DNA from 2 places in the Agarivorans sp. QJM3NY_25 genome. Region 1 is predicted to be linked to the other one. Evidence: predicted binding sites of a transcription regulator. Region 1 holds the regulator's gene; the other holds the start of a gene.
What was found. Region 1 encodes ArgR, which controls arginine synthesis, uptake and breakdown. Its sites were predicted from a motif close to ANTGAATANNTATTCANT; they were not measured.
Positions count from the first base shown of each region.

Region 2: argC (N-acetyl-gamma-glutamyl-phosphate reductase) is a predicted target of ArgR. The motif match lies at 1,727-1,744, and genes of this name have one in related genera.

Region 1 covers NZ_CP194041.2:4,078,058-4,082,277, reverse strand. Annotated here, with positions in the region: gene ACRRSW_RS18570 (ABC transporter permease) at 1-1,073, shown strand, start outside; gene ACRRSW_RS18565 (ABC transporter ATP-binding protein) at 1,089-2,141, shown strand; gene argR (transcriptional regulator ArgR) at 2,165-2,632, opposite strand; gene ACRRSW_RS18555 (transporter substrate-binding domain-containing protein) at 2,821-3,528, shown strand; gene mdh (malate dehydrogenase) at 3,708-4,220, shown strand, end outside.
Region 2 covers NZ_CP194041.2:519,688-523,907, reverse strand. Annotated here, with positions in the region: gene argB (acetylglutamate kinase) at 1-550, opposite strand, end outside; gene argC (N-acetyl-gamma-glutamyl-phosphate reductase) at 559-1,569, opposite strand; gene ppc (phosphoenolpyruvate carboxylase) at 1,984-4,220, shown strand, end outside.

The DNA of each region.
Region 1 (4,220 bases):
CTTTGCCCTTAGCCAGACCCGCGATTATTGTCGGGGTTACCTTAGCATTGATGGAAACTATTAATGAATTTGGCACGGTGGAGTTTTTTGCGGTGCCAACATTGACCGCAGGGATTTTCGATGTCTGGCTTAACATGAGTAGTTTGTCTGCTGCAGCGCAACTGGCTTTAATGTTAGTTAGTTTTTCGATTATTTTACTTGCTTTAGAGCGTTATAGCCGGCATGCGGGCAAGTTTTATAAATTGACTGGCCAATCCACTGCCATGTTTGCTGAGCCGCTAACTGGCAGTAAAGCCTATCTCGCCACCTTTCTGTGTGTATTGCCAATCGGTCTCGGTTTTATATTACCAGTAACGGTGCTGATTCATTATGCTTTGGGTAATCTTGACGCTGGCCTGGAACAATATTTAAGTAATGCTTGGAATAGCTTTTCTTTAGCAGCCATGGCAGCGTTGTTTACAACGGCTTTAGGTTTGCTGCTGGCTTACGGTGTTCGCCTATCGAAAAGCCATAAGATGCGCAGTTTAGCTGAACTAGCGACTCTAGGTTATGCCATTCCGGGGGCGGTATTAGCGGTAGGGATCCTCTATCCTTTGGGTTTACTAGACAACGCCATCGATGGTTTGATGATCGCCTGGCTGGAACATCCGGTTGGATTAATATTTACTGGCAGCAGTGCTGCATTGGTATTGGCTTACGCCTTGCGTTTTATCGCCTTAAGTTATCGAACGCTAGATGCCAGTTTGACTAAAATCACCCCTGAGATGGATGATGCTTCGCGGGTATTAGGCAGTCGTTCGGGAAGAACCTTATGGCGTATTCACTTCCCTTTGCTCAGACCAAGCTTACTGACGGCGATGTTGTTGGTTTTTGTCGATAGCATGAAGGAACTGCCCATCACTCTTATTCTAAGACCATTCAATTTTAATACTTTGTCCACCCAAGTGTGGGACTTAGCCTCATTAGAACAGTTAGAACAGAGTGCTTTGGCGGCACTCACCATTTTGCTGGCTGGTATTATTCCGGTGATCATCATGAGTCGCAATATTGGTTTATCAGAGCCTCGTCGATAAGGAAGTTTAGCCTCCATGAGTATAGAGTTACGCCAAGTTAATCATTACTACGGTAAGCAGCAAGCACTAAAAGATGTTAGTTTAACGGTGGATAGCCACCAAATTGTTGCCTTACTTGGGCCATCAGGTTGTGGAAAAACCACCTTACTAAGATTGATTGCAGGTTTAGAACGTTTGCAAAGCGGTGAGCTTTATTTGCAACAAAAATTAGTGGCAGCGCCCGCTAAAGGGATTCATCTGCCTCCTGAGCAACGTGCGATAGGCATGATGTTCCAAGACTACGCGCTCTTTCCGCACATGACTGTTCGCGCTAATATTGAATATGGTTTCGCTACTCGTCAAGACCTACCGCAACGACGTCAATGGGTTCAAGATAGCTTAGCAAACATGGGCATGAACGGTTTGCTGGAGCGCTTCCCACACACTTTATCCGGAGGTCAGCAGCAACGTGTCGCCTTACTTCGGGCGCTTGCTCCTGAGCCAAGTACGCTGCTACTTGACGAACCATTCTCGGCCTTAGATGAGCATTTACGTCAACAGGTGCGAGAAGAAACCCTCGATATTTTAAAGAAGAGTGATACGCCGGCGTTAATGGTCACCCATGATCCTTTCGAGGCAATGTTTATTGCCGATCGAATTGTCGTGATGGAGCAGGGTAAAATCATTCAAGATGACACGCCACAACAACTCTACAATCAGCCAAAGAATGCTTTTGTTGCCGCTTTATTTGGCCCGAGTAATCGATTTTCCTCCAAGGTGCGGCAAGGAAAAGTGGTGACGGCTCTGGGCTCATTTGCGGCAGAGCAATTTGCCGACGAGCAAGCAGTTGAAGTGATCGTGCGGGCCAAAGATGTCATGGTTCATCAACTCGAAAATAGTGAGATGATTGAAGCAACTATCATTTCAGTTCATCCCATGGGTAACGAAACCCATTTTAGGCTGCGATTAGCCGCGCTACCAGAGCAGGTTTTACATGCTCGCATGCGCGATCATTGGCAGGCTGAACCTGGGGTTAAAGTTTGGTTATCGGTGGAACATTTAGCGGCTTTTGTCTTCCCCAAAGCTTAGTTTGGGGAAGGGGCCATTAGGTGCTAACTGATTTCGAATAGTTCTTTGACTGATTGAAATACGTCAGCAATGTCAATTTGACGGGTAGGGGTGATAAAAATGGTATCGTCTCCGGCAATGGTGCCAAGGATCCCTTCGGCCTTACCTAAAGAATCCAATAGGCGAGCAATTAATTGTGCAGCCCCTGGGCTGGTATGAATGACAATTAGTGCATCGTTGAAGTCCATTTCTAAAACCAAGATTTTAAGTTGGCTAGAAACGGTCGGGACCCCCAATTCGGCAGGTAAACAGTAAACCATTTCCATCTTGGCATTGCGGGTGCGAACCGCCCCAAATTTGCTCAACATTCGTGAGACTTTAGATTGGTTAATGTTTTCAAAACCTTGCTCCTGCAAGGCGGTAACGATTTCAGCTTGCGAACCAAATCGTTCTTCTTTTAACAGTGATTTAAAGGCTTTTATTAACTGTTCTTGTTTATCGCTATATTTCATCGGTGATCCGAGCTTATAAATCCGCAGTTATTGTCGCCAACTTTAACTCTTATATCAACTTTATTCCCCTTTTGTGCATATAAATGCATAGTTTGGCACACTATTCGGTAGTGAAGTTCTCGCTATGAGTTGTTCGAGTGAGCAAAGCTGCATTATCATAGTTGTAAAGACATGATGAGTAATCACTTATGCGCTGCAAATTTTTGTTATTTCTATCCTTAATATTGATACATTTTGCTCAGGCAGAGGAGCTACCATTACGGGTTGTCACCGAAGCTTCATATCCGCCTTTTGAGTCGTTTGACCAAAATAAGCAGCTGGTGGGTTTTGATATCGATCTCGCGAAGGCCCTCTGTATGCAGATGAAAAGAGAGTGTCAGTTTTATCACCAACCCTTCGATAGTCTATTGGGCAGTGTGGCGGTCGGGCACTATGATTTTGCGATTTCAGCCTTGGATATTACTGAGCCTCGCCAGCGTTTAGTGAATTTTAGCCACGCTTATTTTGACAATATCGCAGTCTATATTACCAAAGCTGAGTATAAGCTCACATCTCAGTCGGTGGTTGCAGTACAGAATGGTTCCAGTTTCCAGCGTTTCTTGCGTCGCCAACGTAAAGCCATATTCTCTATTTCTTACCCTAGTTATCAATTGGCTTTGCAGGATTTGCTGCAAGATCGTATTGATGCTGTGCTGCTGGATTCTGCTGCGGCGCATTATTGGTTAGTAAAACACCCACAATATGTGCTCCAAACTGATAGAACTTATCCAGCAAGTGGTTTAGGTATTGCTGTGTCGAAACAAGATCAGCGTTTACTCCAGAAAATTAACGATGCATTGAAAGTGTTAAAAAGTAATGGCGAGTATCAGGCTATCTACCAAGCTTATTTTAAGTAGCAAATACAGTTAGACCAAGGTCTAAAACGAGTTGTTAAAGTGTGATTGAGTCGGTCTTTTAGTGTTTTATAGTTGCTTTAAAAATGTTGCTAAATTGTATTTCTTTATAGATTCCGCTATCTTGTGTGTGTCTTTAAAGATTACCCCTCTACCACAATAAAAAAGCATGGAGAAGTTGGATGAAAGTAGCCGTATTAGGTGCCGCTGGCGGAATAGGTCAAGCCCTTTCATTACTATTAAAAACTCAATTACCTGCGGGTTCTGAACTTTCACTTTATGATATCGCTCCTGTTACTCCTGGGGTTGCGGTTGATTTGAGCCATATCCCGACTCAAGTCGCAATACAAGGATTTGCAGGAGAAGACCCGACACCTGCCTTGGAAGGTGCTGACATTGTATTAATTTCAGCGGGTGTGGCGCGTAAACCTGGAATGGATCGCTCTGATTTATTTAACATTAATGCAGGTATTGTTAAAAATTTAATTGAAAAAGTTGCCGCGACTTGCCCAAGCGCGTGTATTGGTATTATCACCAACCCTGTCAATACGACTGTGCCTATTGCCGCGGAAGTACTAAAAAAGGCGGGTGTTTACAATAAGAGTAAACTTTTTGGGGTGACAACCCTCGATGTGATCCGCTCAGAAACTTTTATTGCGGAAGCCAGAGGCCTCAACCCTGCAGATATAAAACTT
Region 2 (4,220 bases), 1.4 Mb from region 1:
TTTGGTCTAATACACCTGCAACATCAGACAATAACACCAACTGCCCTTGAAGTAATTGACACACCGCTAAGGCCGCTTGATCTGCATTGACATTATATAATTCACCATCACTTCCAATCCCTATCGAACTAATCACAGGGACATGGCCCAGCTCAATTAAACTGTTCAGTAACGCCGGGTTCGCAGCTGAGGCTTCGCCTACATGCCCTAAACGCGGATCCATTGCTGTCACCCGACAAGAGCCTGCATCACTTAAACACAAACCAACCGCTGACAGTCCAGACTTCAGTGCTCGCGCTAATAGCAATTTATTACTAGTACCCGCTAAAGCACCCACCACATAGGGGATTTGCTCTTTAGGCGTAATCCGCAAACCATCAAGTTTTTCTGAGACAAAGCCGGTTTTCGCCAATACGTCTTCGACAACTACGCCACCACCGTGTACTAAAACAATAGGCTGAGAAACTGCCTCTAAAGCGGCAAATAAATTATCTAAGGCGTGGGAATTATTCAATACCGCACCACCTAATTTAATCACTAAAGTTTTCATACAGAACCTTAAACTAATGCCGTTGTGGCGGCAAAGCCATTGCGAATATTGAGGCACTGAATAGCCTGACTAGCGGCCCCCTTCAACAAGTTATCTTCCGCAGAAACCACAATCAGATCATCGCCCTGCTGTTGCCAAGCCAAATCGATAAATGGCGTATATTCTACTTTAGTAATCGATGGCCATTCGTCTGCTAATAAACGCACAATTTGTTGCCCCGCATAAGCTTGTTGATAAGCTTCATTCACCTGCTCTGGTGTAGTTCCCGGTTTTAAAATGACATTAATCGTCGCTAAGATACCGCGCTTAAAATTGCCAAGATGTGGCGTGAAGATCACCGGATGACCGAGATGCGTGGCGATTTCCGGTTGGTGACGATGCTTAAATACACCATAAGGACTTAGGCTCACCTCGCAGAAGCTACTATTTAAAGACGCTTTGCGCCCAGCGCCACTCACACCACTGGTTGCGTTAATTACCGCTTTACTATTATCAGCAATCAAACCCGCCGCCGCCAAAGGTTTTAAGGCCGTTAAAGAAGCCGTAGGATAACACCCCGCCACCGCGACTAAATCAGTTTGTTTAATCTGCTCGGCATTCCATTCAGCTAAACCATAGACCGCTTTATCCAGTAATTCGGGATATTGGTGAGTAAAACCATAGTAGGTTTCATAAAACTCGGCATCTTGCACCCGAAAAGCACCCGAGAGATCAAATACCTGACAACCAGCAGCTAAAAAGGCCGGCGCCAAATCATGACTAACTTCATGTGCGGTTGCCAACAACACAATGTCAACATTGGCAAAAGTACTGGCGATATCAGCCACCATTAGAGGCTGAACAGGTGCATCAACAATACCGCGTAATCGACCATGTAAACTGGATAAAGACTTACCCGCATCGAGACTTCGCTCGGAGACAAATAAGCCTGCAAGTTGTAACTGCGGATGGCGACTCACATAGCCTGCCAACTCCGCTCCGGTATAACCACTCGCTCCAATAATCGCAGCCTGTAACATCGTGTCTTCGTTCCCTTCACATTGGTAATATTTTCATTTGTGACAAAGCTTAGCGCCGCTGACAAGTTTAATAAAAAATCATTATTTTAAACAAGCTAAACCAAGCTATGCTTCAATTATTGCGGAGCATACCACAAGTAATTCGTTATGCAATAATAATGCATTTTTATTTATTGTAATGTTTGTAAAAAATACTAAAATCGTGGCTAATCCTCTAAATTTACCGATGACCATGAGATACACAATAGGCCTGAGCGCTTGATCCACCTCAAAGGAACTCAGGTTACCTGTAATTTTATTACAGGTGCTTTGACTATAAGCGCAGTCTTAGGTATGTTTTTGGGCTAGGAATAGGGTAATTTAGTAAATTAATTTCAATAATCGCTAGCATACGCCAACAGTAAAGGAAAAAGAATGAGCCAGAATTTGCCTCAGGAAACCAATGCGTCATTACGAGGAAATGTAAATTTACTCGGACAGCTACTTGGTAATACGATCAAAAGCCATATGGGCGAGGCTTTCCTCGAGAAAGTAGAAACGATCCGTCAGCTAGCAAAAGCGTCACGCAGCAATGATGAACAAGCGCGTGAGCAGCTATTAGAACTATTACGAAATTTAAGCGACGATGAGTTATTACCTGTAACTCGCGCCTTTAGCCAATTTTTAAATCTGGCTAATATCGCCGAACAATTCCATACCATTTCTCGCAATTGTGAAGGCAGTACCTGCACCACCGATCCCATCGATTTGGTATTTCAAAAATTAAAACAAGAGCAACTTAGCGAAGCAGAAATTCATCACGCAGTTGCCCAACTCAATATCGAATTAGTCTTAACGGCCCACCCCACCGAAGTGACTCGCCGAACACTAATCAATAAATACGTGAGTATTAATGATTGTCTCGACTGGTTAGAATTAGACTTACCGCAACGAGAGCGGGATAATTTGATGGGTCGCCTAGAGCAACTGATTAATCAAGCTTGGCACACCGACGAAATCCGTAAGCTACGCCCAACCCCAGTTGACGAAGCCAAATGGGGCTTTGCCGTAATTGAAAACTCATTGTGGCATGCTGTTCCTGAATTTGTTCGACAATTAGATAAGAAACTCAGTAATCACTTCGACATGCGTCTTGCTTTAGATAGCGCTCCTGTGGTGTTTTCATCATGGATGGGCGGAGACCGAGATGGTAACCCCTTTGTCACCGCAAAAGTGACTGAAGAAGTATTACTTTCAAGCCGTTGGGTCGCTGTAGATTTATACCTGAAGGAAATTCAGAAGCTAGTCAGTGAATTGTCGATGAGCGATGCAAATCAAGCCTTGCTTGAGCAAACTGGCACTCAGAGCGAACCTTATCGTGCGCTACTTAAAGTATTGCGCAGTGAACTACAAGAAACCCACGACTACCTTACCGCGAAGTTGAAAGGTCAGTATACAGAAGCCCGCGACATCGTGGTGAATACCGAACAGCTGCGGGAACCGCTCGAGCTATGTTACTACTCACTACAAGATTGTGGCATGAGCATCATCGCCGATGGGACTCTACTCGACCTATTACGTCGTATCGCCTGCTTTGGCATCAACTTATTGCGCTTGGATATTCGCCAAGACAGTGGTCGTCACGAAGAAGTTTTTTCAGAACTGAGCCGTTATTTGGGCTTGGGCGATTATGCGCATTGGAATGAAACCGACAAACAACACTTTTTATTACAAGAGTTAAACTCCAAGCGGCCATTGTTCCCACGAAATTGGGAACCCAGTGAGTCGGTGCAAGAAGTGCTGGATACCTGTGCCATCATCGCCAAACAAGAGCGTGAAGCCTTAGGTATATACATTATTTCTATGGCTAGTGAGCCCTCCGATGTATTAGCCGTACAGCTGCTATTACAAGAAGCTGGTTGCCCATTCCGCCTACCTGTCGCTCCATTATTTGAAACATTGGATGATTTAAATAATGCGCCAGCAACCATGAGCAAACTGTTGTCCGTCGATTGGTATCGCGGCTATATCTCGGGCCAACAACATGTGATGATTGGTTATTCCGACTCTGCGAAAGATGCTGGGGTGCTGGCAGCCTCTTGGGCTCAATATCGCGCTCAAGAAGCATTAGTCTCCATTTGCGAAGGTCACGGTGTCAATCTGACCTTATTCCATGGTCGTGGTGGTACTATTGGTCGTGGTGGTGCTCCAGCCCATGCAGCACTGCTATCCCAACCACCAGGATCTTTAAAAGGTGGGCTTAGAGTGACCGAACAAGGCGAAATGATCCGCTTTAAGTTTGGTTTACCTAAAGTCGCTTTAGATAGCTTGAACCTCTATGCCAGTGCTGTTCTAGAGGCAAACTTAGTCCCACCAATGGAGCCGAAAGACGAATGGCGATTAGTGATGGATCAAATTGCCGAAACCTCTTGTGACAATTATCGTGGTGTGGTCTGGGGAGAAGAAGATTTTGTTGCTTATTTCCGTTCAGCGACTCCTGAACAAGAGTTAGCCAAGCTTCCCTTAGGGAGCCGTCCAGCGAAACGTCGTCAAGATGGCGGCGTAGAAAGCTTACGGGCGATTCCATGGATTTTCTCTTGGAGTCAGAATCGACTATTGTTACCCGCTTGGCTAGGCAGTGGCGCCGCATTTAATCAGCTGATTGAGCAAGG